DNA from 2 places in the Thalassotalea aquiviva genome. Region 1 is predicted to be linked to the other one. Evidence: predicted binding sites of a transcription regulator. Region 1 holds the regulator's gene; the other holds the start of a gene.
The links. Region 1 encodes sigma-54, which starts transcription at its own class of promoters, with help from an activator protein. Its sites were predicted from a motif close to GTTGGCACGNNNNTNGNNT; they were not measured.
Positions count from the first base shown of each region.

Region 2: the regulator sigma-54 is predicted to act here: its motif matches at 4,507-4,525, upstream of ACAY00_RS12080 (PEP-CTERM sorting domain-containing protein).

Region 1 is NZ_CP166961.1:521,045-537,470, reverse strand. Features, by position in the region: gene lptA (lipopolysaccharide transport periplasmic protein LptA) at 1-306, shown strand, start outside; gene lptB (LPS export ABC transporter ATP-binding protein) at 313-1,041, shown strand; gene ACAY00_RS02320 (RNA polymerase factor sigma-54) at 1,118-2,611, shown strand; gene hpf (ribosome hibernation promoting factor) at 2,635-2,922, shown strand; gene ptsN (PTS IIA-like nitrogen regulatory protein PtsN) at 2,925-3,374, shown strand; gene rapZ (RNase adapter RapZ) at 3,384-4,241, shown strand; gene ACAY00_RS02300 (HPr family phosphocarrier protein) at 4,300-4,575, shown strand; gene mgtE (magnesium transporter) at 4,819-6,180, shown strand; gene pmbA (metalloprotease PmbA) at 6,359-7,702, opposite strand; gene yjgA (ribosome biogenesis factor YjgA) at 7,899-8,423, shown strand; gene tldD (metalloprotease TldD) at 8,526-9,965, opposite strand; gene ACAY00_RS02275 (carbon-nitrogen hydrolase family protein) at 9,962-10,858, opposite strand; gene ACAY00_RS02270 (YhdP family protein) at 10,863-15,002, opposite strand; gene rng (ribonuclease G) at 15,002-16,426, opposite strand, start outside.
Region 2 is NZ_CP166961.1:2,696,091-2,712,516, reverse strand. Features, by position in the region: gene ACAY00_RS12110 (PspC domain-containing protein) at 1-4, shown strand, start outside; gene ACAY00_RS12105 (hypothetical protein) at 50-388, shown strand; gene ACAY00_RS12100 (copper chaperone PCu(A)C) at 494-937, shown strand; gene ACAY00_RS12095 (DUF2333 family protein) at 951-1,943, shown strand; gene ACAY00_RS12090 (TIGR04219 family outer membrane beta-barrel protein) at 1,947-2,660, shown strand; gene ACAY00_RS12085 (OmpP1/FadL family transporter) at 2,914-4,176, opposite strand; gene ACAY00_RS12080 (PEP-CTERM sorting domain-containing protein) at 4,566-5,225, shown strand; gene ACAY00_RS12075 (assimilatory sulfite reductase (NADPH) flavoprotein subunit) at 5,571-7,373, shown strand; gene cysI (assimilatory sulfite reductase (NADPH) hemoprotein subunit) at 7,373-9,115, shown strand; gene ACAY00_RS12065 (phosphoadenylyl-sulfate reductase) at 9,108-9,848, shown strand; gene ACAY00_RS12060 (sodium-translocating pyrophosphatase) at 9,936-11,930, opposite strand; gene ppa (inorganic diphosphatase) at 12,296-12,844, shown strand; gene fadB (fatty acid oxidation complex subunit alpha FadB) at 13,096-15,267, shown strand; gene fadA (acetyl-CoA C-acyltransferase FadA) at 15,285-16,426, shown strand, end outside.

The DNA of each region.
Region 1 (16,426 bases):
AATGGTGATGGTGACAACAAATCTTACTTAGCCAAAGGCAAGCCGGCAAGGTTTAGTCAGTTATTAGAAGATGGTCAGCTAATCGAGCTTAAAGCGAATGAGATTTCTTATTCCCCTAGCACCAACACGATAACCATTAAGGGTAATGCATCGGTAAGTCAAGAAGGCAGTATGGTGCGCGGAGATATTATTACCTATAACACCGAAACCGAGCAGTTAACCGCAGAAAGCAGTGAAAGTGTCACCACCATTTTAAAGCCTGACAGCAAAGTTCCTGCAAAAGATGAAAAACCAACAGAGCAATAACACATAATGACTTCGGTATTAAAAGCAGAAAATTTAGCTAAATCATACAAAGGTAGAAAAGTTGTTAAAGATGTCAGTCTGACCGTAAACGCGGGTCAGGTTGTTGGCTTACTCGGCCCTAATGGGGCGGGTAAAACCACCTCTTTTTATATGATTGTGGGTTTGGTTCCTAGCGACCAAGGTAGAGTTAGCCTAAATGGTGATGATTTAACCTTATTACCCATGCATGAGCGAGCTCGCAAGGGCTTAGGTTATTTGCCGCAAGAAGCATCGATATTTCGTAAACTCACCGTTGCCGATAACATTATGGCTATTTTGCAAACACGCAAAGATTTAAACGCAGATCAACGACAAGAAAAGCTGGAAGCTTTGGTCGAAGAATTTAATATTGCCCACATCATAGATAATACCGGTCAAAGTTTATCTGGTGGTGAACGGCGCCGGGTCGAAATCGCTAGAGCATTGGCGGCCGATCCACAATTTATCTTACTTGATGAACCTTTTGCAGGTGTTGATCCGATTTCGGTTGGCGATATTAAAAAAATAATTTTACATCTTAAAAATCGTGGTATCGGGGTATTAATTACCGATCATAATGTGCGTGAAACTCTTGACGTATGTGAGCATGCTTACATCGTTAGCCATGGCGAACTTATCGCTGAAGGGGATGCACAGCAAGTGTTAAATAACCAGCAAGTACGTGATGTATACCTTGGTGAGAAATTCACGCTATAGTTATATAACAAACCGATAAAAAATGTATCAGAAACGTCAGGTTTAGCCTGAGTAAAATGGAAGTATTTCAAACATAATGAGACCTAGTCTTCAGCTCCGAATGGGGCAGCATTTAACGATGACACCTCAACTGCAACAAGCGATAAAGTTGTTGCAGCTCTCCACGTTGGATTTACAACAAGAAATCCAAGAAGCCCTTGATAGCAATCCTTTACTTGAAGTCGATGAAACACAACCAATGGACAGCAACGGTGGTGATGAGTTTGACAAAAAAGTCAGCGAAGAAACAGCGCACGCTAACAGCGACAGTCACGATGATGCCAATATCAACTCCGACGAAGTCAGTACATCAGAACAACTCAGTTCAGATGAAATCCCCCAAGATCTTAACGTCGATACAACGTGGGAAGAAAGTTTCAGCGCTGGGGTATCAAACACCGGACTAAAGTCGTCTTCAGATGATGAATACACCTATCAAGGCGAAACAACCGAGTCAATTAGAGATCACTTACTTTGGCAGATGGAGTTAACACCATTTTCAGACACTGACCGCACCATCGCGGTGGCGATTATTGATGCCATTGATGACAGTGGTTATTTGACCATCACAACCGAAGATGTGTTGGCAAGCCTTGGCGATGACGAGGTTGAACTTGACGAAGTTGAAGCGGTATTAAAACGCATTAACATGTTCGACCCGATTGGCGTGGGCGCTCAATCAATCAGTGATTGCTTAATTATTCAGTTAAATCAGTTTGACTCCAATACCCCATATTTAAAAGAAGCCAAACAAATCATTAAAGATCATATTGAGCTTTTGGGTAATCGTGATTATCGCCAATTAATGCGCAAGACTCGCCTTAAAGAACCACAACTGAAAGAGGTTATGCTGTTAATTCATAGCCTTAACCCTCGACCAGGTGATGTTATTGTCGCCAATGATGAGCAATACATTGTACCCGATGTAAGTGTGTTTAAGAAAAATGGCCGCTGGGTTGTTGAACTTAACCCAGATACCGCACCAAGGCTTGGGATAAATCAGCAATATGCTTCTTTGACTAAATCGAGAAACACCGATGAAAGCCAATTTGTGCGTTCCCATTTGCAAGAAGCTAAGTGGTTTATTAAATCCCTTGAAAGTCGAAATGATACCTTATTAAAAGTGTCAAATTGCATTGTTCAACGCCAACAAGCGTTCTTTGAACATGGCCCTGAAGCAATGCGTCCGATGGTTTTAAATGATATTGCTGAAGCAGTAGAAATGCACGAATCAACAATATCTCGAGTCACCACTCATAAGTACATGCACACCCCAAGAGGTATTTTTGAATTAAAATATTTCTTTTCAAGTCATGTCAGTACAGAAAACGGTGGTGAATGCTCTTCAACCGCGATACGAGCCTTGATTAAAAAGCTCGTCGACGCTGAGATCCCAAGCAAGCCATTAAGCGACAGTAAAATGGCGCAGTTACTTGCCGATCAAGGCATTAATGTTGCACGCAGAACGATAGCTAAATATCGAGAATCTTTGGCTATTCCACCTTCTAACCAACGTAAAAGCTTATTGTAGCTTTGAATAAAAGGAAAACGCTTATGCAAATTAATCTATCTGGGCATCATGTAGACGTCACCGACTCTATGCGCAACTATGTTGAGTCTAAGTTTGAAAAATTAGAGCGGCATTTTGATCATATTAATAATGTTCAAGTGTTTTTAAAGGTTGAGAAGTTAGAGCAAATTGCCGAAGCAACTTTACATGTTAACGGTGGCGAAATATTTGGCTCATCATCCGATCAAGATATGTATGCTGCTATTGATGCACTTATTGATAAATTGGACAGACAGGTTTTAAAATACAAAGCCAAACTTACCAAACATTAATTATGAATTTAACAGAATTACTCACTCCAGACTGCACCGTGTGTGCAGTCCCTGGCACCAGCAAAAAGACCGTCCTAGAACACATCAGCAAACTGGCCAGCCAAAAAATAAGAACAAGCAGTGAAAAAGAGTTACTCAATACGTTATTAAATCGTGAAAAGCTTAGTAGTACAGGCATTGGTAACGGCATTGCCATTCCTCACGGGCGTTTAGATAACGCCGACAAAGTCGTGGCCATTTTATTAACAACGGCAAAACCGGTAGAGTTTGATGCTATTGATGATAAACCGGTCGACATTTTTGTTGCGCTATTTGTTCCAAGCCAGCAATGTGAGCGTCACCTTGAAACGCTTGCCAGCATTGCCAAACGTTTTAGTGAAAAAGAATTTTGTCGCAAGATACGTCGTTGCCAAACGTCGGATCAACTCTATCAAACCCTTATCGCTTGTTAGCAGAGCATTATGAAACTTATCATTGTCAGTGGCCGTTCAGGGTCAGGTAAATCCGTTGCATTACGCGTATTAGAAGATTTAGGCTATTACTGTGTTGACAACATTCCAGTTAATTTATTACCCGCTTTAACCCACACCGTCATCAACGATTATGAAAACGTTGCCGTATCTTTGGATGTTCGTAACTTACCAAGTAATCCTGAAGACGCCAAAGAAATCATAGACTACTTACCTAAGACGGTTGAGTTAAGCATTTTATATCTTGATGCCGATGATCAAGAGCTGATCAGACGCTTTAGTGAAACCCGTCGTTTGCACCCGCTTATTCGCAAGAATATGGCGCTTGATCAAGCCATTGAAACCGAAAAGAAGCTATTAGAGCCCGTCTCAAGCCGAGCCAGCTTATATATCAATACCAGTAAGCTAACGCCCCATCAACTCGCCGATCTCGTCAGAGAGCGTATTTTAGGCAGTAAAACGGGGTCTATGGTCATCGTATTGGAATCATTTGGTTTTAAATATGGGGTACCGACGGATGCCGACTATGTTTTTGATGCCCGCTTCTTACCAAACCCATTTTGGGAGCAGGGCTTAAAAAACCACACCGGATTAGAGCAACCGGTGCAAGAATTTTTAGCGAGCCAACCGGTGGTGACGAAATTTATGTGGCAAATAAACAGTTTTATGATGACTTGGTTGCCTCATTTAGAACGTAATAACCGAACTTATTTAACCGTTGCGATTGGCTGTACTGGTGGCAAGCACCGCAGTGTGTATTTAGTAGAACAATTAGCCAAACAATTTCGTAAAGAAAATAAAGACGTACAAATACGCCACCGTGAATTAAGTGCCAATCACCCCAGTTAATCTCAACCAGCGCTCCCCTATGTTTTACTTTATTCATAGGGGTAATAAAAGGACTATAATGACTTCGTTTTCCCGCACCGTTCTCATTGAAAATAAACTTGGATTGCATGCTCGAGCTGCCACTAAGCTGGCCAAATTAAGCATGTCATTTGATGCGAAAGTCACCCTTGATCTTGAAGGTAAATCAGCTGAGGCTGAATCCATCATGGCATTAATGCTACTTACGGGCAGCAAAGGTAAGCATGTCACCATTCACAGCGAAGGGGTTGATGCCAAGCAAGCGCTAGATGCCATTTGTGAATTGTTTTCAAATAAATTTGATGAAGGCGAATAAGCACGACCTTATTTATAGGTCCACTGTTAGGCTTAATATTTGTCGTTTTCATCACACTCCCTCGGCTAAAAGCCTTACCGTTTCTGGTCCTGAAGTAGCTATCTCACCTTCTTATGGTTCAGGCTTTTAAAAGAAAAAGCTGATAAAAGTTCATATATACGATAAACTTACGTCAATAAAATCAAGAAACCAAACCTGTTCATTTACTAAGTAGAATCGGTTTTTATCGGCACAGGGTGATTAATGCCGGAAATATCAGAGCAAGAAATAAGCCAAAAACGATTACTCGAGATTAACACTGCTCTTGAAAGCGGTATGTTTGTCTACGTCCGTAAAATGTTTCAACACATGCCGGCTTACGATATTGCTCTGTTACTTGAGTCTTCGCCAGCGAAAAGCCGACAAGTCTTATGGCAACTTACCGACCCTGATTTTCAGGGTGAAATTCTCGAAGAATTATCCGAAGAGGTGCGTAAAGGCATCTTAAAGAACATGCAGCCAGAAAAACTGGCGGCGGCAGCCGAAGGCATGGACATTGATGATCTAGCCGAAGTTCTTCGAACGTTACCAGACTCGGTTTATCAAGAAGTACTCAATTCGCTTGATAGCCAAGATCAAATGCGAGTAGAGCAAGCGCTTTCATACGAAGAAGATACCGCTGGTGGTATCATGAATACCGATACCATCACACTTCGTCCCGATGTGACCATAGATGTGATTATGCGCTACTTACGTCTTCGCGGTGAGTTACCAGATGCCACCGACTCATTTTATGTGGTCAATCGCGATGACAAGTTTATCGGCTCGGTGTCGTTGGCAAACCTTATTACGGCAAGACCTGAGCAACCGATTTCTGATATCACCAATTATGATACCGTCACCATTCCTGCGGCAATGGATGAGAATGAAGTGGCTACCTTGTTTGAACGCTATGACTGGGTTTCGGCGCCGGTTATTGATGATCAAGGTCACCTGTTAGGCCGAATAACTATTGATGATGTGGTTGATATCATTCGTGAGGGTGCTGAGCACTCAATGATGAGTATGGCCGGTCTTGATGATGAAGCCGATACCTTCGCTCCGGTATTAAAAAGTACCCAACAACGCTCTGTTTGGCTTGGCGTAAACCTGATCACCGCATTGATGGCCGTTGCTGTTTCCAGTTTATTTGAAGGTATTCTATCGCAAATGGCGATTTTAGCCGTGCTCAACTCTTTGGTGCCAAGCATGGGCGGGGTTGCTGGTGGGCAAACTTTAACCCTCGTTATTAGGGGCATGGCGCTTGGTCATATCGGTGAGAATAATGCCCGTAACATATTAAATAAAGAATTGGCTATCGGATTTTTAAACGGGGTGATTTGGGCCCTATTGATCGCTTCAATCGTGTCGATATGGAAGCAGGACTTGTTACTTGGAGGGATCATTGCCTTTGCTATGTTAATGAACCTGACTGCCGCCGGTATTGCCGGGGTTTCAATTCCACTGATGTTAAAGAAAATGGACATTGACCCAGCCCTTGCTGGTAGCGTGATTTTAACAACCGTTACCGATGTGGTCGGTATTTTCGCCTTTTTAGGTACCGCTACCCTGTTGCTAGGTAATTAGGTAATTAGGTTTTTAAGCAAATTAAGCGGGTAAAAACACCTTTAAAATTCGACTTTGTAACACAACCTCGCCCTTTGTTATCACATTATTTTGGCGCTGCGAGTGCTTAGCAACAGCGACAAATCGAAACAGTATTTGTCGCTATTGGTGTTAATCACAGTGGCCAAATGTGCTGGCGTTATTGTCCTGACACCTGCATTTGCTCTATCAATACAGAACCGGTTTGAATACTACCGCGTAAGTCGTAATCCGACCCTGTGGCCACAATATTGGTAAAAATATCTTTTAAATTACCAGCGATGGTGATTTCAGCAACAGGGTATTTAATTTCCCCATTTTCGACCCAAAATCCAGCCGCTCCGCGTGAGTAATCACCATTGACCACATTGACCCCCTGCCCCATTAATTCGGTCACAAGAAGACCGGTACCAAGCTTTTTCAACATTGACTCAAAGTCACCGCCATTAGCCGATATTTGCCAATTATGGATGCCACCAGCGTTACCTGTGGTTTGCATTTTGAGTTTACGCGCCGAATAGCTGGTCAATAGGTAACCTTGTAAAATCCCATCGCTGATGATTTCGCGATCATGGGTTTCAACCCCTTCAGCATCAAAGCTACTGCTGGCAAGTCCTTTTAAGATGTGTGGACGCTCACTAATATTAATATGCTTAGCAAATACCGGTTGACCAAGCGCATCGACTAGAAAAGATGAATTACGATACAAGTTACCGCCACTGATCGCCGCAATAAAATGGCCAAAGATACTGTTAGCGACGTCTGCTCGAAACATCACTGGCACTTTCTGGGTGGTAAGCTTTTGGCTATTTAAACGTGCCACGGCAGCGTGAGCCGCTTGCAATCCTACGCTCTGCGCCGAGGCCAACTGATTAAATTCGCGAGACACTGTATAGCTGTAATCTCGTTGCATATCGTCCCCTTCGGCTGCGATCATCATGCAATTTAAACTGTGGCGAGTAGAGGGGTAGCCAGCAATCATGCCATGGCTGTTACCATAAACTTTAAAGCCTTCATAACTGGCAAAGTTTGCCCCATCGGAATTGCAAATTTTAGGATCAGCGGCAAGTGCCGTTTGTTCCGTTTCCGTGGCTATCGCAATCGCTTGCTCTGTGCTGATAGCTTCTGGATGGTATAAATCAAGGGATTTAGGTGCAAAGGCTAACAGCTCTTTTTCGGCTAAGCCGGAGCAAGGGTCAACCGAGGTATATTTGGCAATATTAATCGCTGCTTGAACCGATTGTTTTAACGCTTGCTCAGACAAATCTGCGGTCGAGGCACTGCCCTTACGTCCGTCTTTGTAAACCGTTAACCCCAGAGCACCATCATTGGTGAACTCGACCGTGTCAACTTCACCAAGTCGAGTCGATACACTCAGCCCTTGTTGTTTACTCATCGCCACTTCGGCGCTGTCAGCCCCCAAACGCTTGGCTAGCTCTAGTACTTGCGCGACGCGCTCTTTAACACTGTTAATATTTTGTTCGATTGATTCTGATTTTTGCATTGTGTCTTGATCATATATTGCGACCTATAAGCAATATCTCACATTCCCCTATGCCTAGGTAGATTGAGATAAACACTTTCACGGTCAGAATTTTCACAGCATACCATAGTTTATTACATACGGCTTGATTCTATTAGGGTAATTGCCCTTGGTTTTATTGTATAATGAAATGATATTCTCTTAGTTGAAGACAATTATGGCCAAAAAGAAAAAACCTATTATCGATGAAGAAATCATCATCATCAGTAAATCTGAGCAAAAGCGTGATGCCAAAGAAATTCAGGAAATGGCTCAAACCATTGCGCGTTATAACAATAATCAACGTAATTTATTACCTTTAAACGAAGAAATCCATCAAGCGTTAAAGCTGGCCGATAAAATTCGTGGTAAACATGACGCCTACGCGAGAAATATTCGTTTTATCAGTAAACAACTGGCTGAACTCGACCTTGAAGAATTAAAGTTCGCGATCCATAAAATTGAAAATAGGCACGCATTTGAGCTGATCAAAAGTGAAAAACTGGAAGCGTTAAGAGCGAAATTAATCGCCGGAGATCAAGATAAATTGGAACAATTACTGGCCGAAAACCCGAAACTTGAACGTCAGAGGTTACGTCAGTTAACGCGACAAGCGGCCAAAGAAATGGCGCAAGAAAAGCCAGGTAAGAGCGTTAAAGAATTGTTTAAGTATTTAAAAGAAAGCGTCGAAATAGAAGATTAATGAGTTGGGCTTGTGCCAAAATGCTGACGCCACAATGTCGTAAGCAAAAAATGTTGTAAATAAAAAGCGAGCACCCAAAAGTTTGAGTGCTCACGATACACCCTATTGGGTTCCACCTATGGTCATAGCGTCAACTTTCAACGTTGGTTGGCCTACGCCAACAGGAATACTCTGCCCATCTTTACCACACACGCCAACACCAGAGTCTAGCGCTAAATCGTTACCGACCATGCTCACTTGTTGCATGGCTTCTGGACCACTACCAATCAAGGTTGCCCCTTTTACTGGTGCGGTTATTTCGCCATTTTCAATTAAATAAGCTTCGGCAGTGGTAAAAACAAATTTACCCGAGGTAATATCGACCTGTCCACCGGCAAAGTTTGGTGCATAAATGCCTTTTTTTACCGACTTTATAATATCGCTAGGATCATGTTGACCGGCTAGCATGTAGGTATTGGTCATTCTTGGCATCGGTAAATGAGCATAAGATTCACGACGGCCATTACCAGTGGGTTTGGTTCCCATCAGGTGCGCATTGTGTTTATCTTGCATGTAACCTTTTAAAATACCGTTTTCAATTAACACATTGTATTGTCCAGGGGTACCTTCATCATCAATGGCAACGGAGCCTCGACGGTTCGCTAAAGTGCCATCATCAACAATGGTGCAAAGCTCAGAAGCTACCTGTTGGCCGATTCGTCCCGAAAATGCAGACGACCCCTTACGGTTAAAGTCACCTTCTAAGCCATGTCCTACCGCTTCATGTAGCAACACCCCTGGCCACCCCGCACCAAGCACAACAGGTAACATGCCGGCAGGTGCATCAATGGCCTGCATATTAACAAGAGCTTGTCTAACCGCTTCTTCGGCGTAGTGCTGATAGCGCGGTTTGTCGCCTTGCGCTTCAAAGAAATAACTGTAACCCGTTCGGGCACCACCGCCAGAGTTTCCGCGCTCCCGGCGACTGCCTTGTTCAACAAGTACCGAACAATTTAACCGCACAAGTGGGCGAATATCGGTTGCGTAAGTGCCATCAGTCGCCGTGACTAAAACCTTTTCATACACCCCAGTTAAACTAACAATCACTTGTTTAACCCGTTTGTCTTGGGCTCGGGCGTGTGCTTCCACCTCATGCATTAGCGCTATTTTTTTATCTTGAGACAAGCTTAACAACGGGTCATCAGCACTATACAAGGGGTGTGTTTGAGAGCGACTAAAAGCTTTTACCGTTTGGCTCTTGTTGTCTAAACTGATCCCGCGAGCAGCATCGGCGGCTTTGGTTAAAGCTTCAAGATGAATGTCATCAGAGTAGGCAAAACCTGTTTTTTCACCACTGATCGCACGCACACCAACCCCGCGCTCAATATTATAAGAGCCTTCTTTTACGATACCATCTTCAAGCATCCATGATTCATGGCTAGAGGCTTGAAAATATAAGTCGGCAAAATCAATATTGCGCTGACAAATACGGCCTAAAGTTTGTTGTAAATCGTCTTGCCCAAGTTGGCAAGCGTCTAAAAGTTCTTGTTCAACAAGATTCATTTGCTATTCCGTTGGTTATTCAGCATCACTGAAAATTGATTATGATTGGCTACAGGTATATCAGCCCGAACTTTGAAAAGCAAAGAACTTTCCAGTACCGCACTGACGTAACCTATACCTTGTTTTAATTGGCTCAAAACCTCTCCCCATGGCGAAATAATCATCGAGTGTCCCCAAGTTTCTCGCCCATTGGCATGCTCGCCTTGTTGGCCCGCAGCCACAATATAGACTTGGTTTTCAATCGCCCTGGCTTGCAATAACGCTTGCCAATGAGCTTCACCAGTGACTTTGGTAAACGCTGCTGGGACACAAATAACATCGGCGCCCAACCCCCTGAGTGTTCGATATAATTCAGGGAATCGAAGATCGTAACATACTGTTAAGCCAATCTGAATGTCGCCTATATTAACACAGGTCGTTCTGTTACCGGGTTTGGTAAATGTTGATTCGCGATAACGCTGTTGTGTGTCTTGTACATCGACATCAAATAAGTGAATTTTATCATAGTCGCCAATACATCTACCTGCTGGCGAAAAAAGCATTGATGAAGCAAAAAACTTTTCTTCTTCCCGGACCTTTTTCGGTACGGTTCCAGCCAGCAAGTAAACCCGATATTGCTTGGCTAAATGTGCTAATTTTTTGCTGATGTCACCGCTGATATTGGCCTTTGCGAGGGCTAATTGATCTTTATCTTTGCCACCAAAATACAAACAGCACTCAGGTAAAACGACTAAGTGCTCAGCACTATTTGGGTATTGTTGGGTTAACTGCTTAAGCTGATTCTCAATTTGAGCTAAATTATGCGCAACATTGGGCTCTGATAACATCTGAATTGCCGATAAGCGCAGTTTATCACTATTTTGCTCCTGACTCGAAGAATCGCCTGTGATCACTTTATTATTGCCCCGACGTCGAGCTGATAGGTTCTAGAATTTGTGCTCTGGGCTTGGCCGCCTGAAGCTTAGGCTGAGTATTTTGCGTAGTTTGCAAACTTTTAGTTTTGGGCTCTAGATCGGTCGGCGAATTAGAAACCAATTCAGTATCAACGCTTGCGCCTGACCAAGCCTTTTGTTGACGATTAACGCCAGCCGCATTTGTTTTTTTATTCGGCTCACCCTTAACATCGGTATTTAACTTTTGATCGGGTTTTGACTTACCGACATTAATATCTCGGCTTTTACGATCGACTTCTTTAAAGTTAGGCTTATCAATAGTCCCTGTTAATTCAAAGTTAATCACTGAGATCACCTCCGCTTTTTGGATCGCTTCATCGGCGGCTAGAATAGCCACTCCCATCAGTGGATTTACCAACCAACCGATGATAACAGGTAAACTCGATGTCACTTTCGGGGCAAAAGACATTTTATAGTCAAGCTCAGAGGTGACCAAATTGGTGTTGCCTTTGACCTTTAAATTGCCGGCGATGGCATTCATTTTCATATTATCGGTATAGACAATACCATCCGTAACATTAAAATTTGCTTTTATGTCACTGTAAAACATTCCCTTAGAAAAGACGTCGCGAAAATCCAAGGTCAGCTTTCGCACTAGAGATTGGAGACTAAATAAAGAAAAAATCCGCGCGCCTTGATCGCTCACATCGGCCAAGTAGCCGTCATTCAAACTGGCTGAAACTTCACCGTTTAAACTGGCGATATTAAATTGATGTAAGCCACCTTGCCAAGTCAACTTTCCGTCGGCTTTTAAGCCACTGTCTTTAATCCCAGATTGGAAACCAAGGGCTTCAACTTCCCTTTCTAAGTCACTACTATTTAGGTTTGCTTCAATTGTTGAGATATGACGTTCACCATTTTTAGTCCAGGTTGCTGTTGCTTCAATCGTTGCATCTTTGCGCTGCGCTTTGATATTTTCAACCGTTAAGGTTTGACTGTCGTTGGATTTTTTTAGTGCAAAACTTAATGCGCCAAAATCTAAGCGTTGATAGGTACAGCTATCACAGGAAAATTTGATTAAAGGTATATCGGCAGGATCAATATCGCCGTTAAATACTTGCTCTTGCTCTACAACCGTTGTCTTTTGCTTCTCGGTTTCATTTTTTTGCTCTTTGGGCTGCGCCGTTTTTTGCGCTAAATGAATAAAATCGGCATCAACCTCTAAGCCTTTACTGGCAAACTCATGATAAAATTTAGCCCGAGTACGAATTTGCTCCGAATTAAGTTGCAAAGCCCACCATTGAGGCTGGTTTAACAGACTAAATTGCAGGTCGGTAAAAGTTTCACCCGCAAAGTTGACTTTAGCAACAGTCCCTCGAATACGTTTTGGTGATGACAACAGTGGCTCACTAACCTGGTCATTGCTGGTGTCTTTTGACTCAGGAATACTGCCAACAATGTCATTGACCAAGTCCCACCAAGGCATAAATTCAACCGTTTTTAACGCCGTATTGATATAAAAGCCTTCTCGAGGCAAAAACATTTCTTCGTTGCCCAAGATCAAATTAGCTCGGCTAAAAGACTGGCTCTGATGATTTAAATCACCATAAAAGTGCAAGTTGTCTTGCACTTTCGCTTCAATGCTAGATTGTTTTGAATTCCCCCAAGCTTTCGCCCTCAGCTGCCAACTCTGCTGTGCATTTTTCTGATAAGGAGCGGGTAAGTTTAAACTCAAATCGGTTAAATCCGATTGTATTGAAACCTCATAATTAAGCTCGCCCTGGGTCGGTATTTTTAACGCTAAATCGCCTTGCCAACGCGCAATGCCATCAACATAAGGTTGCAATTTATTCGGGATTTCTTTGATAAAGTGACGCTTTTCCCAAGCTGCTGTCATGGCGACATCAACTTGGTAATTATCCCCTTTTCTGTTGCCACTAACTTGCATGCCGATAGGCAAACCACGCCAATTTAACGACAACTTATTGGTCTTAATTTTGGCGTTTTCAAAACGGATACTGCCAGCAACTTGGCTAAAGTGCATATCCGGCGCTTGTAAATTCAGTTTTAAGTTATCAAAAAAGAACTCACCCTTAGCTAATGCATTGCTGGTATCGGAAAGAGGTAAATCTAAAGAGAAAGTTCCGTTGACAGCACCCGTCGAATCTAGGAAAGCCATGGTTTCACCAACGCTAGAGGCTAAAGGGCTAGCCAACATTAAGGCTTCGGCTTTTTTTATCTCAGTTTGTATTGGTGTTCGTACCGTCAATACCGAGCCTTTACCTAACTTGGCAATGCCAACGGCGACATCGCTAAGAGGTATATCCATAAGCGTGCCACCGGTAGCACTAATGAGCATAGAATTTTTGGTAAAATTAAGATTAGCTTGCATTTGTTCAATGGCAGGCCAATCTTCGGCAAACTGAAATGTTGCCTGTTCTAAGTCGGCATCAACAACAAACATACCAGCATTATCGGTGTAAGGAAAAGATTGCACCGGCCCATCAACAATAATGCCTGCTTGGGTTAGAGTGCCAGACTTTAGGGCGTTGTTTAAGTAGTTAACCAACCCCTGATCCATCAGGGTTAAGGGTAAATAATATTGAACTTTACTGGCGTCGGCATCGTTAAGCACAGCCGATATCGACAAATAGTCAGACTGGCCATCAATATATTGATATTGCCCATGCCCACTTAAGCGCAGGTCATTATTTATAAAGTCCAATTCTTTAACTTGCAACAGCCAATTCGGTTGTTGGCTATCGAGCAACAATTGAGTCTTGAGCGAACTTATTGGAATAGGACGAGAAAAATGGTTACCAAGGTTTAATTCTGAGTCGCGGGCATTTATTGCAAGCAGGGCTCGTTCATCTTGCCATAGCAACTGAGCGCTGACATTATCAATGCCAGGCAGCGATGCCACTCGGTTTATGCCGACTTGTTCAAGTGCCAACAGAGCCTGTGTAATCCCATCGTGTTTTCGCAATCGTAAATCAGCAACATTACCTTTAAGGTCTAAGCCCTGATAACTTTTAATCTGTGGAAACACTTGCTGGACTAATGGAAATAGCTGCCATAAATGGGTTAATGACAGGTTTTGCATCCGTGCTTCAACCGTATCTTCTGCAAACATTACTTGCAACTGGGTTTTAGGCCATTCTTGCTCGTTAAAGTTTAACGTAATGGGGGTTGATTGAATAAAAAACCCTTGTCCAGACTCTTGCCGATACATTGTCAGCTGTGTTGTTGGTAACACTAATTGATCTTGACGAGTGAAGCTGTTCCAGCTTAATTGGCTTTGCTCAAAAACCACTTCTACCTTGTCGGTACGACCATCGGTTATCTGTAACCAAGACTTAAAGTTAACTTCAGAGTCGAGTCTGTCCCCTTTTTCACCGAGTAGCTTATCTATCCATGAGGCTAAGTCGACACCATTACCTTCTAGATAAATTTGACCGTTAATATCGGTTAAGTCGGTTCCCGTTAGGTCAATCACCAACTTCGCCGAGTTATCAGGATTATCCAAAGTCTCAATCAGACCGATACCACGATGCCTAACGCCTTCGTTTAACCAAGCCAATTTTTTGATCACAAAATCGTGCTGCTTAAACACAGTTTTAAACTGTAAAGTGCTGTTTCTTAATGAAAACCTTTGCAACTGCTGCAGCACCAAATTGGCAACCGAATTTATATCGGTGTGGGCGTCAGGATTTTGCTTGGTTGAGCTTGAAGGGTCTTTTGCATCATTGTGCTGCCACAGTAAAGTCTGATCTAGGATGATATGTGCACCATTTAAGGTGACATTACTGGTTTTAAGTTGCCTAGCTTGGATACTACCCCAAAAGTCGATGCCCAAGTCGACTTCATCCACCGTCACCGAAATCGCGTCACTGTTGGTTAAAATCAAATCATTAACCACCAATGTTGGGCCAAAATTTTGCCAACCAGCGGTTAGCTCGCCAATTTCAATGTCACCTTGGTATGATTGATTAAGGTAGTCTTCAACATCTTGTTTGTAAGTGTGGGCATAGGGTAGAAAAATTCTTACCGAACTTAAGAGCACAGCAACCAATACCAATAACACCGCCAGCGTTTTGTATAAACGACTTAACCAGGTATTTAAATATGCAACAAAGGTTTTCACTACATCATCACCACATCAAATTGCTCTTGGGTATATAACGAGTCAGTCTGAATTTTTATTTGTTTGCCTATAAACACTTCCAGTTCCGCTAGGTGATGGTATTGATCATTTAACATTCCTTCGCTTACCGAAGTTGAACAATAAACAATAAACTTATCTGCATCATAGGCCCGGTTAACGCGAACAATCTCACGTAATATTTCAAAACATACGGTTTCTACAGTCTTCAACTGCCCTCGGCCTTCACAGACCGGGCACTGCGCACACAAAATATGTTCTAGTGATTCGCGTGTGCGTTTGCGGGTCATTTCGACTAACCCCAGTGAGGTGAAGTTGCTGATACTGTACTTGACCTTATCTTTTGACATCGCCAAGTCCAAAGAGTGCAATACTCGCTTTTTATGATCAGAGCTGTTCATATCAATAAAATCAATAATGATAATGCCACCAAGGTTTCTTAGCCTAAGTTGTCGGGCGATAGCTTGTGTCGCTTCGATATTGGTATTGAAAATCGTTTCTTCGAGATTTCGATGGCCAACAAACGCACCGGTATTAATGTCGATGGTGGTCATCGCTTCGGTTTGATCTATGATCAAATAACCACCAGACTTTAATTCAACTTTACGCTGCAAAGCTCGCTGTATTTCATGTTCTACACTGAACAAATCAAAAATCGGGCGCTCGCCTGGGTAGTACTCAACAATTCGATTAAGCTCAGGTACAAACTCTTCGGTAAAGTCCTTAAGTTGTTGGTAGGATGTTTTTGAATCAACTCGAACTCGCTCAAGACCTTCACCAACAAAGTCACGGATGATCCGAGACCCCAGATTCAAGTCCTGGTACAAAGGCATTTTGGTTTGTTTGCGCTGCTTGCGCTCTTGCACTTTACTCCACACTCGGCGTAAAAATGCAGCATCATGCGCAACTTCTTCACAGCCTGCCCCTTCGGCGGCCGTTCGCACAATAAAACCCGCATTATCATCACAAAACGGCTGAACAATTTTCTTTAACCGATTGCGCTCTTTTTCATCGTCAATGCGCTGTGATATCCCCACATGGGATGCGCCTGGCATCATCACTAAATATCGAGAAGCTATGGTTAGATCGGTGGTTAAACGCGCCCCTTTTGTCCCAATTGGGTCTTTTACCACCTGCACCATAAGGTATTGACCTTCATGGACTAAAGTGCGGATATCCGGCACTTCATGTTCGCTATCATCGCCTGAGGTAATAAGTTTGGTACGAATATCAGAGGCATGTAAAAAAGCGGCTTTTTCTAGGTTGATATCAACAAATACCGCTTGCATACCAGGCAATACGCGTATTACTTTTCCCAGATAAATATTACTAACAATGCCACGTTTGGCTTCTCGCTCAACGTGTACTTCTTGTAACGTGCCATTTTCAATTAAAGCAACTCTCGT
Region 2 (16,426 bases), 1.2 Mb from region 1:
TTAGTGTACAACACGTCATTTATCATTTTTTCTTGTGAGGGGAGGGGCAATGTCATTTTTTAAATGTTTTATTATCGCGCTTATTGCCACTTTGGCTTTAACCTACACTTTTGGTACTGGGGTTGCTCATTTAGTACCGCTAGAGTTTGGGCTAAGCGAATACTTTGTTCAGCGCTTTGAACTTATTAGTATGTCGGCTTTGTTGGGGCTGGCAATATTATTCGCCATTGGCATCTTACTTTGTTGCATATTTGGTACAGTGGTGTTTTTTGTTGCTGGCGTTTTGGGGGCTTTGTTATTGCTGGGGGCGAGCTTCTTATCACCGCTACTGATATTTTTCGTGATTATTTGGCTTTGCTTAAGTCAAAGTCAAGTGCTGCAAAACTAATCAAAACCTTAGTCTTTTCGTGCCGTGGGTAATAAGATATTGTCGAATAAGGTAAAATAAGAGATTATTAGCCAACAACCTAAGCTGTGATAAGAGTTAATGATCATGATAAAGTTACTTTCATCTGTATTTTTTTTAATGATATTGCCAAACTTCCCATTGTTTGCTCAAGATATCGAAATCACCAATTCATACATTAGAGAAACGATTCCGGGGACTCAAGTAAGCTCAGCTTACATGACCATTACTAACGCATCTGCTGACGATATTAAGCTGTTATCAATTACTTCAAACATTAGTAAACGAATTGAATTACATCAGCATTTAATGCGTGATTCAATGATGCAAATGCAGCAGGTAGATTCTATTATTATAAAGGCGAAAGACAAAACCGTGTTACAGCCACATGGCTATCATGTGATGATTTTTGAATTAAAATCCCCACTTATAGCAAATCAACATGTTGCTATGACATTGCATTTTTCAAATGGACAAACATTGGATATAACCTTGCCTGTTAAAGGCCTAAAACAGTTATCACATCACTAAGAAAGGAAGTAGGATGAATTTCAATTTTTCGTACAAATCGATGGCGTCGGTAATCGCTCTAGTATTTGTTTTATTTTATCTTTTGGGCGTATTTTGGAGTTTTGAGCCCGATACCTTTGACGTTAAAGAAAAAACCATCAACGATGCACAAGTTGAAAACGTTAACCCTGTTGTAGGCTACGCCACCTCTACGGCTTTAATTCATGTTGCAGAACATCTACTCGATAAACCGGGTGGTTACTTATCTAATGACGTGATACCTCCGTCGGTATTTTTAGACAATATTCCTAATTGGGAGTTTGGGGTGCTTGAGATGGTTCGAGATATGGCCTTGTCTATGCGACAATCTTTTAGTCGTTCGCAATCTCAATCGGTGCAAAACCAACTATTACAAAATGCTCAACCTAAATTTAATATCGACTCAACAAAGTGGGTAATGCCTAGCGCCGAAGGGCAATACCAATCGGCTATTGATGATCTTTACAAATATCGTCAAGAGCTTAGTGATCCAAGTATCCAAGAGTCACAGTTTTATGCTCGAGCCGACAATTTAAGTGACTACTTGCGTCAAGTTGAAAAACGTTTAGGCAGTTATTCACAACGTTTAAGTGCGAGTGTTGGTCGAGATCAGCTCAATACCGACTTAGCCGGAGATAAAGATGCCCATCAATCAACCCGAACATCTTCAAGTGCTTTAGTTAAAACAAGTTGGTGGGAAATCGATGATGTTTTCTATGAAGCTCGCGGAGCGTCGTGGGCTCTATTACACTTATTAAAAGCGATAGAAATTGATTTTGCAGATGTTCTGCAAAACAAAAATGCAGCGGTGAGTCTGCGCCAAATTATCCGTGAACTGGAGTCCACTCAAACTACGGTTTGGAGTCCAATGGTTTTAAATGGCAGTGGCTTTGGACTTGTTGCTAATCATTCTCTTGTAATGGCGAACTACATTTCACGTGCTAATGCAGCGCTGATCGATTTACGAGAACTTTTAAGTCAAGGATAAATTATGAACAAGAAAGCGGCATTAATTGCCAGTGCGTTATTGTTAACAAGTTATTCGGCTTCGGCAGATGTGCTTGGCGTGTATGTTGGTGGGCAAGTTTGGGAGCTTAGTGCAGATGGCGCATTTGGTGAAAAAAACGATTTGCAAAACTATGACTTTTCAGATGATACAGAGTATCGTTTTTATATAGCATTAGAACACCCGATCCCATTAATCCCAAACGTTAAATTGGTGCGCAATAAGTTAAATACCGAGGGGGTTGGAGCGGTTGAAACCGATGCTTTTCGCGTTGAAAACGTATTTTCTCAAGTCGATTTAACCTATACCGATTACACCTTTTATTATGAAATATTTGATAACGATTTAGTCTCTATCGACTTAGGTATTACAGCAAAAGATTTCAGCGGTGACTTTGATTCTGGCTTAAATATCGATGATATAGATGAAGCCATACCTATGGCTTACGCCTCAGCTCAAGTGGGGCTGCCATTTACGGGGTTAAGTTTAATTGCTGAGGGCAACTTTTTAGCCATTGATGACAGCAATTTTACAGAATACCAAATTGGTATCGCTTACGAGCTTATCGATAACATGCTCATTGATGTAAACCTGCAAGCGGGTTATCGCAGAGTTGATTTAGAGCTTGATGATGTTGATGATGTGTATTCAGACATCAACTTTGACGGTTTATTTGCGGGCGTTGAAATTCATTTCTAACGCTTAATGAAGCACCTAAAAATAAGGCCACAAGAGCTATAATCTTGTGGCCTTTTTAATCGGCTTAATTCGGTATGGCTATCGAATAATCTTATTTCAGTCAGTTACTAGCAAAATAAAACTCTCAAAAGCAATAATATAGCCATGAGCATCACCCAATATGTAGAGTCATTTGTTCATGGGGCGTATCGGTTATTTAACGACAAAGCTAGAAGCAAATAGGACGCATATTTTATCGCCTCATTTTACGTCATTAAAAACGATAACCGAGTGTCAGCTCTATTTGTTCCATAGACAAACTGATCTCTTGTTGTTGACTAACGGGGTGAATACCCGAAATTTGTTTTTTCGGCGAGTACATTACACTGAGCGCTACGGCATCACCATTTTTCAATTGATGCTCAAAACCAGCCGTAAAATGCCACTCTTGCACACCTGGCGCTAAAATATTAAATAAGACTTCTGAGTTGGGTATAGGTTGCTTACCATAACTAAGCCCCGCACGAAGAGTATTCTTTCCCAAATTATATGCAACGCCCGCTTTAGTGATTCTCATATCACGCCAACCAAACCCCGCGCCTTGATCAGCGCCAAGAAGGTAATCTGAATTACCCATCATAATATTGCCAAATGCAGGCATAAAACCCTGACCAATTGAAGCGACTTTTGAGTATTGAATAGTTTGCTGATCGAGCGTGAGTGTCCAATCATTTTGTTGCCAGGCCACCCCTAAATTCCATGTGGTTGGAATGTCGAAACGCCCTTGCTCTGCAAACAGCCCTTGGTATTTGTCAAATTTGCTTAACTCAACAATGTCTTGAAAACTGGCACCTAAGGTTAAGTGTTCAGTAAGTTTGTGAACAAGCCCTAAACGGTAGCCATAACCAAAGCTGTTGTCGTGTCCCTGGTTTGAAAGAGCTTGGGGGCTAGAAGAAAAGCTAGCAAAACTACCCACACCTTTGGCTTCAAATCTTTGATGCACAAAGATAGGGGCAAATCCTATTTGGGTATCTGCACTCACTTTATAGGCAAAAGAGCTAGAGACAAACAGCTGAGATAGGTCAACCCCAGTGCTTCCGGCGCCAAACACAGATTGAGCATAGCTTGTATTCATACCACCTTGGGCAAAGGCCGTAATGTTGATTGCCCATTTGTCATTTAACGTGGTTTTATAACCAAAATTTGGAATCAAAAATGCACTATTGTTCGATTCAGTGGTACCAATTGCCAATGGCATTTGTTGCATTGGAATATCTTGTTGTTCGCTACCCGAAACCTTAAATTGACGATCAGGCATAAAAATACTGAAATCGATACTGATTTGATCTTTAAGTTGCCAAATACTGCCTGGATTGTATGCCCCTGCAATTGCATCTTGCGCCGATGCCGTAGTTGCACCAGCCATAGCTGCGCTGTTATGACCATAACCATGGCGAAAATAGCCATTGGTTGCGAAAGCAGTACTTGAAACAATACTACTTACAAGAATCGTTGAGTTGATTAAATTTAACTTCATTGCATATATCTAAAAGGTTTTAATTGTTGGTGATGATATGCTTTTTGGTTATAAGTGTATATCTTAGGTTTAGACTCTAGTCGTCTATCTAATAACCTATTTTTATTGACTCAATATAGGAGATAGGGCAAGAAAGCTTGTTTGTTTTCTTACGGAAAATATGAATACTTTAAATGCAAATCAACTTGTTATGATAACGGTTTAATATATATAGTATTTTGCTATTTAATTATATTTTCTGTAGGGATTTCTGCGTCAAGTTTTTTTACATTTGTTGTAAATAGAATTTGGTCAAAAGGCTGCAGAGTAATGAAAGTAAGGCTTTGATGAGCTGGCATTGATTATGCTTAAAAAGTTTTCATGTTTTAATTAAGGGAGCGAGAAATAAAATGAATAAACTAGTTTGTTTAATTTTATGTATGTTTGTGGGTACGGTAAACGCGACATTTATTAATAATGGGAGCTTTGAAACTGGAAGTTTTAATGGATGGACGACTCAAGATTTGAGTACTCCTTTTTATCCTGTACAAGTTGTCGGTAGTGGAGTCAGTCCAGGTTTTGGTTTGTTTTTATCATCGCCAACAGATGGAAACTTCGCTGCTGTGAATGGGTTTGATGGAGGAGGCCCTGGCGTTATTAGTTTATCTCAAAACATCACGGTTGATTCTTCATCCACTATTTTATTTGATTATAGAGCTGGATGGGACATGCTAAATTTTGGTGGCTCAACACTTAATCGTTTATTCGATGTGAACATAAACTCGCTAGGTGGACCGAATCTTGCGAACTTTAATATATTGTCTGCGGCAGCAGGAACCATAAATCTTGATACAGGAAATATGACGGGCAGTGTAGACCTTAGTGGATTTGTTGGACAAACCGTTAACATAAGTTTCGAATGGATGATCCCTGAGAACTTTACCGGGCCAGCGTTTTTTCAATTAGACAATGTTACTTCTACAGCCTCTGTCCCAGAGCCACTAAGTATTGCTATACTTGGCTTCGGTTTAGCGGGCGTTGCTCTTTCAAGAAAGAAAAAAGTTGTCTGAAACAAGTGAGCAGTGTCATATAAGTTTAATTCTCATTTACTTCATAGGTTAAGCTTAATGTAACTCACATTGTTTAATCATTCGTAACCTAGCCAAATAATAAAGAATCCGTAACCCAAAATGGTTACGGATTTTTTCACTTATTTGAATACCCTTCGACTTGGTCCAAATATCTGATTAATTCTATTGACTGAGATTCTCATATTGAATGACGGATCCCAGTTGAACTAAATTACCTTTCAAGTATTCCTTTTTGGAATAAAAAATCTTTTTCTATTCTTTTATGTTTTAATTTTGGCTGTATATGCTGTCAATATGTTCAATAATTAGACAGCGAAATTCTTGATGTTGGTAAAAGCCCCAAATGATGCTGGTGCAAGTCTTAGCAGTGATCAGTTAACTGAACTACAAAAAGTGATCCATCAATATACGCCTTTACAGTTGGCGTGGGCGAGTGGTTATTTGGCTGCCAAAAGTGAACAGTCTGTAGAGTCTGTCGAAGGTGCTCAAGTGGACATTGGCTCGCAAACTCATGCACAGACATTGACCATTTTATATAGCTCACAAACTGGTAATGCAAAATCGGTTGCCGAAAAAATCAGTCAAACTGCCTCTGAAATGGGGATCAAAAACAATCTAGTCAATATGGCAGATTACAAAGCCAAATCACTCCAAAAAGAAACCCATATTCTTATTGTTACCTCAACAAATGGCGAAGGCGAACCACCCGATGATGCAATGGCGTTGCATGACTACCTTGGTTCAAAAAGGGCGCCTACGCTTAGCCACCTAAAATATTCCGTATTAGCTTTGGGCGATTCGAGCTATGAATACTTCTGTCAAACCGGCAAAGACTTTGACCAAAGATTAAGAGCGCTTGGCGCTGACGCTTTGCATGAGCGTATTGATTGTGATGTAGATTACCAACAAGACGCTAATGACTGGCAACAGGCCACGTTAAGCTATTTACAAACCGACTTTAAAAACAATCAAGCAGAGGTTGTGTCTATTTCTGCCTCTACGGGGCAAAGCCTATCTCTTTACAATAAAGAGCATCCTTTTCTTGCAACCGTTTTAGACAATCAAAAAATAACCGGCCGTGATTCAAATAAAGTGGTGCAGCACATTGAACTAGACTTAACGGACTCTGGTTTACGCTACAAACCGGGCGATGCTCTGGGGGTTTGGCCTAAAAATAGTGCTGAAAATGTGGAGCAACTGTGCAATGCATTAGGGCTGTCTTTAGCTGAGCAAGTACAACACCTTGGTGCTCAAGTTACTTTAGAGTATGCACTTAGCGAAAAACTAGAGATCACACGGTTAAGTAAAAGCGTGGTTGAACATTGGGCAAAATACACAGATAACGCATTGAATGAACTGGTTTTAGATAGTGACGCTTTGCGAGCATACCTTAATTCGTATCAGCTGATTGATTTGGTAAAAGCGTATCCAGCAAAGGTTTGTGCGCAAGAGTTGGTGGACTTACTAGATAGCTTAACCCCAAGGCTATATTCCATTGCATCAAGTCAAAAGGAAGTTGAAGACGAAGTGCACCTAACCGTTGGTTTGGTATCTTATTTACAAGATGGTGAAAGAAGAACCGGTTGTGCCTCTGGCTTTTTAATTGAACACGCTGATATTGATGAGAAAGTAAAGATTTTTATTGAGCCTAATGCGCACTTTTCTTTACCTGACGATCCCGCTAAAGACATTATTATGATAGGACCAGGTACCGGCATTGCGCCATTTCGAAGCTTTATGCAAGAGCGAGAAGCAACAGGTGCAACGGGTAAAAATTGGTTGTTCTTTGGCGATCAAACCTTTACCCAAGACTTCTTATATCAAGTGGAATGGCAAGCTTATTTAAAATCGGGTGTATTAACACGTCTTGATTTGGCCTTTTCTCGCGATCAAGCCAACAAAGTCTATGTTCAGCACAAACTTGAAGCGGCAGGTGAAGAAGTATTTAACTGGTTAGAGCAAGGAGCTTACCTTTATATCTGTGGCGACATGTCAAACATGGCTAAAGATGTTCATAGCGCATTACAAAACATCATTATTAAGCATGGCAATAAAAGCCTTGAACAAGCAGAAGACTACCTTAAAAACCTTCGGCTCAATAAGCGTTATCAAAAGGACGTATACTAATGGCGGTAAAAGACTCAAACCAAAGCACAAGTGCGAACCCATATGTGGTTAAAGGTAAACTGGCCGATAACGAACGCATTAAAGCAAACAGTAATTTTTTACGTGGTAGCATTGCGCAAGACTTGCTTGACCCTATTACAGGGGGCTTTAGCAGCGATAACTTTCAACTGATCCGTTTTCACGGTATGTATCAGCAAGATGACCGCGATATTCGCGCCGAAAGAAGCAAACAAAAATTAGAGCCACTGCACAATGTTATGCTTAGGGCTCGCATGCCTGGCGGTATCATTACGCCAACACAGTGGTTGGCTATTGACGAGTTTGCCAAGCAGCATACCTCATATGGGTCGATACGTTTAACCACTCGGCAAACCTTTCAGTTTCATGGGGTATTAAAACCTGATATCAAATTGATGCATCAAACCTTAAATAAAATTGGCATCGACTCTATCGCAACTGCGGGCGATGTTAATCGCAATGTCTTATGTACGTCTAACCCCATTGAATCTGCTCTACATCAACAAGCCTATGAATGGGCGGTAAAAATAAGTGAGCACTTGCTCCCTAAAGCGCGTGCTTATGCTGAAATTTGGCTTGATGGAGAAAAAATAGAAGAAACAGAGCAAGACAATATCGAGCCAATTTTAGGCAAAACCTATTTACCGAGAAAGTTTAAAACCACCGTGGTTATTCCACCAAATAACGATGTCGATGTGCATGCCAATGATTTAAATTTTGTTGCCATTAGCGATGGTGAACAGTTAATTGGCTTTAATGTTTTGGTTGGAGGTGGCTTAGCCATGACCTTTGGTGATACCTCAACTTATCCAAGAAAAGCCGATGATTTTGGTTTTATTCCTCTTAACAAAACCCTCGAAGTTGCTGAAGCGGTAGTCACCACCCAACGGGATTGGGGCAACCGGGTAAATCGAAAAAATGCTAAAACCAAATACACCTTAGACAGAGTGGGCATTGACACCTTTAAACACGAAGTAGAAGCCAGAGCCAATACGACATTTGCCCCATCTATGCCTTATGAATTTACCTCAAGGGGTGACAACATAGGTTGGGTGAAGGGCATTGATGATAAGTATCATTTAACCTTGTTTATTGAAAATGGTCGCATTAAAGACACCGATATAGCGCCATTAAAAACGGGGTTAAGAGAAATCGCCAAAGTGCATCGAGGTGATTTTCGCATGACCGCCAATCAAAACTTAATCGTGGCAAAAGTCGCGCCAGAAAGTAAAGCGCAAATAGAGTCTCTTGCCAGAGATCACGGTTTAATCGTCGACAGTCAAACCAAGCAAAGACAAAATTCAATGGCTTGTGTGGCGTTTCCAACGTGTCCGCTGGCGATGGCCGAAGCCGAACGCTTTTTACCCGGCTATGTTAGCCAACTTGAAGCCTTATTGGTGAAACATAATGTGGCTAATGAGCATGTTATTTTTCGGGTAACGGGTTGCCCAAATGGTTGTGGCCGAGCCATGCTCGCTGAAATTGGCTTGGTGGGGCGTGCGCCAGATAAATACAATCTGTATTTAGGGGGCAATAAAATTGGTACCCGCATACCTAAGTTGTACCTAGAAAATAAAAGCTCTGGCGATATTTTGACTACCTTAGATCAACTAATAGGCCAGTGGGCGAAAAAAAGGCAAGCAGGTGAAGACTTTGGTGACTTTGTGATTCGCCAAGGCATTGTGCCAGAAGTTATTGTCAGTAAGAGAGACTTTCATGGCTAACCTTGCATGCAATAATAACCTTGTGGATACGGTGTCAGATGGTCGGCTCAAGCAATGGAATGAACGCCTTGAAGCGATGAATGCGGATCAGCGGATTGAATGGGCGATGCAACACCTACCGCAACATTTTGCCTTAACATCAAGCTTTGGCATTCAGTCAGCGGTGATGCTGCATATGATGACCCAAATAAAGCCCGATATACCGGTATTACTCACCGACACTGGCTACTTGTTTGAAGAAACTTATCGTTTTGTTGACCAATTAACAGAGCGTTTAAAGTTAAATTTACACGTTTTTCGGGCTGAACTCTCACCAGCGTGGCAACGAGCACGTTACGGCCGCCTATGGGAAATGGGCGATGCTGAGCTTACACAATATAACCAACTCAATAAAGTGCAGCCGTTGGAGCAAGGATTAACCAATTTACAGGTTCAGACGTGGTTTTCTGGCGTACGTCGCAGCCAAACAGAACACCGCAAAGGGCTGTCGGTGGTCGAAATATTACGAGGGCGATTTAAGGTGCATCCGATAATTGACTGGTCAAATAAAGACGTCCACCAATATTTGCAAAAACATCAGTTACCGTATCATCCCTTATGGGAGCAAGGCTATGTATCGGTTGGGGATACCCACTCAACCAAACCGTTAAGTCAAAGCATGAATGAACAAGATACCCGTTTTAGTGGGCGACAGCGAGAATGTGGATTACACACAGACGGTGATGGCATTTAATTGTCTGTGTTAACGGGCAATAAAAAAGGCTTGAAGAATAGGGCTTCAAGCCTTTTTAAAATGTGCTCTGTTTGAGTTAATTAAAGCCTATAAAACAGGCGCAATAACCAAAGATACAATCGCCATCACATTAATTAAAATGTTCATTGATGGGCCAGAAGTATCTTTAAACGGGTCGCCTACGGTATCGCCAACAACGGTTGCGGCATGGGTGTCACTGCCTTTGCCACCAAGGTTACCTTTTTCAACGTATTTTTTGGCGTTATCCCATGCACCACCAGCGTTAGCCATCATTAAGGCCATAAGAACACAGCCTAATAACGCACCACCTAACATACCGCCTAAGGCTTGTGGGCTAATGCCAAAGCCAACAACAACGGGCACGGCCACTGCAATAATTCCTGGTAAAATCATTTTTTTCAGTGCCGCAGTCGTGGCAATATCTACACAGCGAGCGGTGTCTGGATCAGCTTTACCTTCTAATAACCCGTCAATTTCTCTAAATTGGCGACGAATTTCATGGATCATCTCAAAGGCCGCATCACCCACCGCTGTCATGGTAATGGAAGCAATTAAAAATGGCACCATACCGCCAATAAACAAACCAATTAACACCTGAGGATCTCCAAGGTGTAAGCTAAAGTTGGGGATTTTTAAGGTCATGGTTTCAACGTAAGCGGCAATAATAGCAAGCGCTGCTAGGGCTGCAGCACCAATCGCAAAGCCTTTACCAATCGCCGCTGTCGTATTGCCTAATTCATCTAACGAGTCGGTAATATTGCGGGTCTCTTCGCCAAGACCTGCCATTTCGGCAATACCACCGGCGTTATCGGCAACAGGGCCGTAGGCGTCAATGGCCATGGTAATGCCAACGGTTGCTAACATACCAACGGCAGCTATGCCGACACCATAAAGACCGGCAAATTCGGTAGAGGCATAAATAATGGCAGAAATGGTTAAAATAGGAACTACAACCGATTCCATACCAACCGATAAACCTGTGATCATCACCGTGGCAGAACCGGTTTCACCCGACTTGGCAATTTTTCGAACCGGGCTACTTGAGGTGTAATATTCCGTCACTAAACCAATAATAATACCGCCTATGGCACCCGTTAACACCGCGCCCCATACGTAATGGTTAACACCTAAGATGCCTACCAAGAAGTACGACGATACAATAAATAGCAATGCGGCCACAATGGTCCCTGCGCGCAAGGCAAGCTCAGCGCGACTTGAAGACATTATTTTGACCAGTAGAATGCCCAAAATAGAACAAACTAAACCAAGGGATGCCAACATTAATGGCAGTGCCATCAGAGAAGAACGAGACCCTAAAGTATCAATCACCATGGTTGAGGCTATCGCAATAGACGCGATCATAGAGCCACAATAGGATTCGAAAATATCAGACCCCATACCCGCCACATCACCGACGTTATCACCAACATTATCGGCAATTACGCCAGGGTTACGAGGATCATCTTCTGGGATCCCTGCTTCAATTTTACCGACTAAATCAGCGCCCACATCGGCACTTTTGGTATAAATACCACCACCAACACGAGAGAATAATGCAACACAGGACGCCCCCATGCCAAAACCATGAATATAGTGTGCTGTTTGAGGATCACCACCAAAATACCAGTACAAACTTCCTAAGCCGATTAAACCTAGTGATGCAACACATAGACCCATAATCGAACCACCGAAGAAGGCAATGGTTAAAGCAACCGAAGAACCTTTAGTATGTGCCGCGTTAGTGGTGCGAACATTGGCTTTGGTGGCCGTAAACATACCGATGTAACCAGCAAGAGCAGAAGAAATTGCACCAACAATAAAAGCTAGTGCGGTGTTTTGACTAACAAAGAAAAATAATAAGACAAATAAAACCAGCGCAAAAAGAAATAACATTTTGTATTCGCGGTGCATAAAGACCATCGCACCGATGTGAATTTGACTGGCAATCTTTTTTAAAACATCACTACCAGCATCGTAAGATTTGATCACCCGATAAAGCATAAACGCGACAATTAAGCCGGCGATGCCAAATACAGGGGGTAAATAAAGTAAGTTTTCCATAAAGTACCCAATTATTATTGTTCAAATGATGGGAGGGGCCCATGATTTATCGTTGTAATTCATTATTTTAGAGCACCAAAAAAAGGATCTAAAACAACCCTAACTACAATATAGACTATTATTTGTTACTGTATGAATTTTAAGTGGTTTATTTTGATTGGTCGCAATGTTTGCTAATTATTGTATGTAAATTAATGGTTTGCATTTATTCTGCGATAAACGCTGAAAGCACCAAAACAGCGCAATTTCTGCCAAATAATCAAAGTTGAAAATAATTGACGGTTTTTATAGCGAAATTGTCGAATTAAAATTTAAAACGGTTATAATAACGCCTTTCAAAATTCACGTACCACACAGGAAGAGCAATGAGCCTAAATAGTGTACCTGCTGGTAAAAATCTACCAGAAGAAATCAATGTAATTATCGAAATCCCAGCACATGCAGATCCAGTTAAATACGAAGTAGACAAAGAATCTGGCGCTATTTTTGTTGACCGTTTCATGTCAACTTGTATGCACTACCCAACTAACTACGGTTACGTTCCTCATACGTTATCTGAAGATGGTGACCCGGTTGACGTACTCGTTCCGACTCCATTTCCACTATTACCTGGTTCAGTAATTCGTTGTCGTCCTATCGGTGTTCTAAACATGACTGATGAGTCAGGTACCGATGCTAAAATCTTAGCGGTTCCAGTAGACAAGCTTTCTACTATCTACCGTGGTATTAACGAAGCAACAGAAATGCCAGAGTTATTATTAAACCAAATTTCTCACTTCTTCGAGCACTACAAAGATTTAGAGCCAAGCAAGTGGGTTAAAATTGAAGGTTGGGCAGATGCTCAAGCTGCTCGTGACGAAATCACGTCAAGTGTTGCACGTTACGAAAACACAGAAGATAAACCAGCATTTTAATCTAACTTGATTATGTGCTTAAAAAACCTGCCTGTTGGCAGGTTTTTTTTTGCCTAAATTATGGGTTGTAAAGGGGGGGATTTAAAAATCAAACAGCGATTTCAAACGTACGTTTAAAAAAGGTTGATTTGCTCATAAAGACAAGGCAAACTCAGTAGTTAACAAAAAAATAACGATTAACTAGAAAAAATAAACAACAAACGTTTGCAACCAATACAACAAGATTTCTCAAATAAAGGAAGGAGTTAGGCATGATTTTTCAAGGCAATAGCCTCTATGCCAAATTACTCGACGAGGGTATCGTTGAGTTGTGCTTCGATTCGAAAGGGTCGGTTAATGCGCTCAATCTTGCAACCTTGCAAGAATATAAAAAAGCAATTCAAGCCATTGCGCAATGTGAACAAGCTAAAGGCGTTCTAGTCACTTCAAGTAAACCTACTTTTATTGTTGGCGCTGATATCACCGAATTTACCGAAATGTTTAAAACACCGGACGATGAAATTGCAGGGGTTTTTAAATCCAGTAGTGACATCTTTGACATGTTTGAAGACTTAAACATACCAACGGTGGCGGCAATAAACGGTATCGCGTTAGGTGGTGGTTGTGAAACCGCCTTAGTGTGTGATTTTCGCGTCGCTAGTACGGCGGCCACCATAGGTCTTCCTGAAGTGAAGCTTGGTCTTATGCCTGGCTTTGGTGGTACGGTACGTTTACCCAGAATAATTGGTTTAGATAATGCGCTTGAATGGATGACAACAGGCAAAGCATACAAGGCTGCGCAAGCATTCGATTATCGAGCCGTTGATGCCTTAGCTGAGCCCGATAACTTACTTGCTGTCGCCACTTCCATGTTAAAAGATGCGATAGCCGGCGAACTCGATTGGCAAGCTCGTAAACAGCTCAAAATGCAACCGATTCCTTTATCAGATCTTGAACTGTTAATGAGTATTAGTACAGCCAAAGGAATGGTATTTGCCAAAGCTGGCAAACATTATCCAGCACCGATGTCGATGGTTAATTTATTAGAGCAATCAGCTGGCCTCGATAGAAAAGGCGCCATGTTATTGGAAAACTCAGCCTTTGGTGCACTTGCGAAAACCACGGCGGCAGCAGCCCAAGTGGGTATATTTATGTCAGATCAGGTGGTTAAAGGTAAAGCCAAAAAAGCGGCGAAAGCATTAACCAAACCGATCAACAAAGCCGCGGTATTAGGGGCCGGCATTATGGGCGGTGGCATCGCTTATCAGTCTGCTTATAAAGGCACTCCAATTGTCATGAAAGACATTAACCAAGATGCATTAAATTTAGGTTTAACAACGGCATCAGGCCTGTTAGCCAAACTTGTTGAACGTGGCCGCATTGACGTGAAAAAAATGGCTTCAACGTTAACCAATATCACCCCAAGCTTAAGTTATGACACGATTAAAGATGTTGATGTCGTAGTTGAGGCTGTAGTTGAAAACCCTAAGGTTAAATCATCGGTGCTCGCTGAAGTCGAGTCTGTTGTCAATAAAGATGCCGTCTTAACGTCTAACACATCGACAATTTCTATTAATTTATTAGCGCAATCTCTACAACAACCAGAACGTTTTTGTGGGATGCACTTTTTTAATCCAGTTCATAAAATGCCATTGGTTGAAGTGATTCGTGGCAAAGACACCAGTGATGACACAGTCGCTACCGTGGTTGCCTATGCCGCTAAAATGGGCAAATCGCCCATAGTGGTTAACGATTGCCCTGGTTTTTATGTCAATCGAGTTTTATTCCCTTACTTAGCGGGCTTTAGTTTGTTGTTAAAAGAAGGGGCTAAATTTGCTGATATTGATAAGGTCATGGAAAAAGAATTTGGCTGGCCAATGGGGCCTGCTTACTTATTAGATGTTGTTGGTATCGATACGGCCGCGCATTGTATTGATGTTATGGCTCAAGGGTATCCAACTCGCATGGCAAAAATGGACAATGATCCCATTAACGCCTTGTATCAGGATAATCGTTTGGGACAAAAAAATGGTAGCGGTTTTTATCAACATTCTAAAGATAAACGAGGTCGCCCACAAAAGGTCATCAGCGAATCAAGTGTGTCACTACTTAAACCTATGTGTGCCAATAATGTTGACCTATCAGCAGATGACATTATTGCAAGAATGATGATCCCAATGATTAATGAAACCATTCGTTGTTTGGAGGAGGGCATTGTTGATAGCGCCGCTGAAGCCGACATGGGTCTTATTTATGGTTTAGGATTCCCTCCATTTAGAGGTGGGCCAATTCGTTATCTCGAAACACTTGGTTTAGAAGCATTTATCGCATTGGCCGATAAGTATGCACACTTAGGCGAAATTTATCAGGTCACCGACGGTTTACGCGCGATGGCAAAATCTGGTCAATCCTATTTTTCTACCGATGTTAAAACAACAGCTTAATGGAGTCGGAAAGAGTTATGAATGAAGTCGTTATTATTGATTGTATCCGCTCTCCTATGGGGCGTTCAAAAGGCGGGATGTTTCGCAATGTGCGAGCGGAAGAATTGTCTGCCACCTTAATGCAGCAAATATTGCTACGAAACCCTAAGTTAGATCCAAAAGAAATTGATGATGTTATCTGGGGCTGCGTCAAGCAAACTAAAGAACAGGGTTTTAATATTGCCCGTAATGCTGCTTTATTAGCAGGGATTCCCAAAACTGTACCAGCGATTACCGTCAACCGCTTATGTGGATCATCAATGCAAGCTTTGCATGATGCCTCACTGTCGATAATGGCAGGCCAAGGGGATGTATTTCTTATCGGTGGGGTCGAGCATATGGGGCACGTACCTATGATGTACGATGTCGATTTTGCTCCGGCGATGGCTAAATATATGGCTAAAGCGTCTGGAAATATGGGACTGACAGCCGAGATGCTTGGCCGTCAACACGGTATTAGTCGCAGAATGCAGGATGAATTTGGTTCTCGTTCACACCAAAAAGCCTTCGAGGCCCAAATGCAAGGACGATGGCAGCGAGAAATTGTGCCGGTAGAAGGGCATGATGAGTTAGGCGCTCTAAAAGTATTTCAACAAGATGAGGTTATTCGCCCCGATTGTAGTATCGACTCGTTGTCTAAACTTCGACCGGTTTTCGATCCAGCTAATGGAACGGTTACAGCGGGCACTTCTTCAGCGATCTCTGATGGTGCCAGTGCCATGCTTGTTATGTCAGCAACCAGGGCCAAAGAATTAGGTTTAGAAGCTCGAGTGAAGGTACGAGGGATGGGCGTAGCGGGTTGCGATCCTGCCATTATGGGCGCAGGTCCTGTACCGGCAACGCATAAAGCGTTACAAAGAGCGGGCCTAACAATTAAAGATATTCAGTTAGCCGAGTTTAACGAAGCTTTTGCTGCTCAAGCGCTGGCCTGTATTAAAACTTTAGGTTTACTCGATGTGATGGATGAAAAAATAAACCTTAATGGTGGCGCTATTGCTTTAGGTCATCCATTAGGTTGCTCAGGGGCGCGGATTTCAACGACCTTGATTAACTTAATGGAACATAAAGACGTGAACTTAGGTTTAGCGACCATGTGTATAGGTTTAGGGCAAGGCATCGC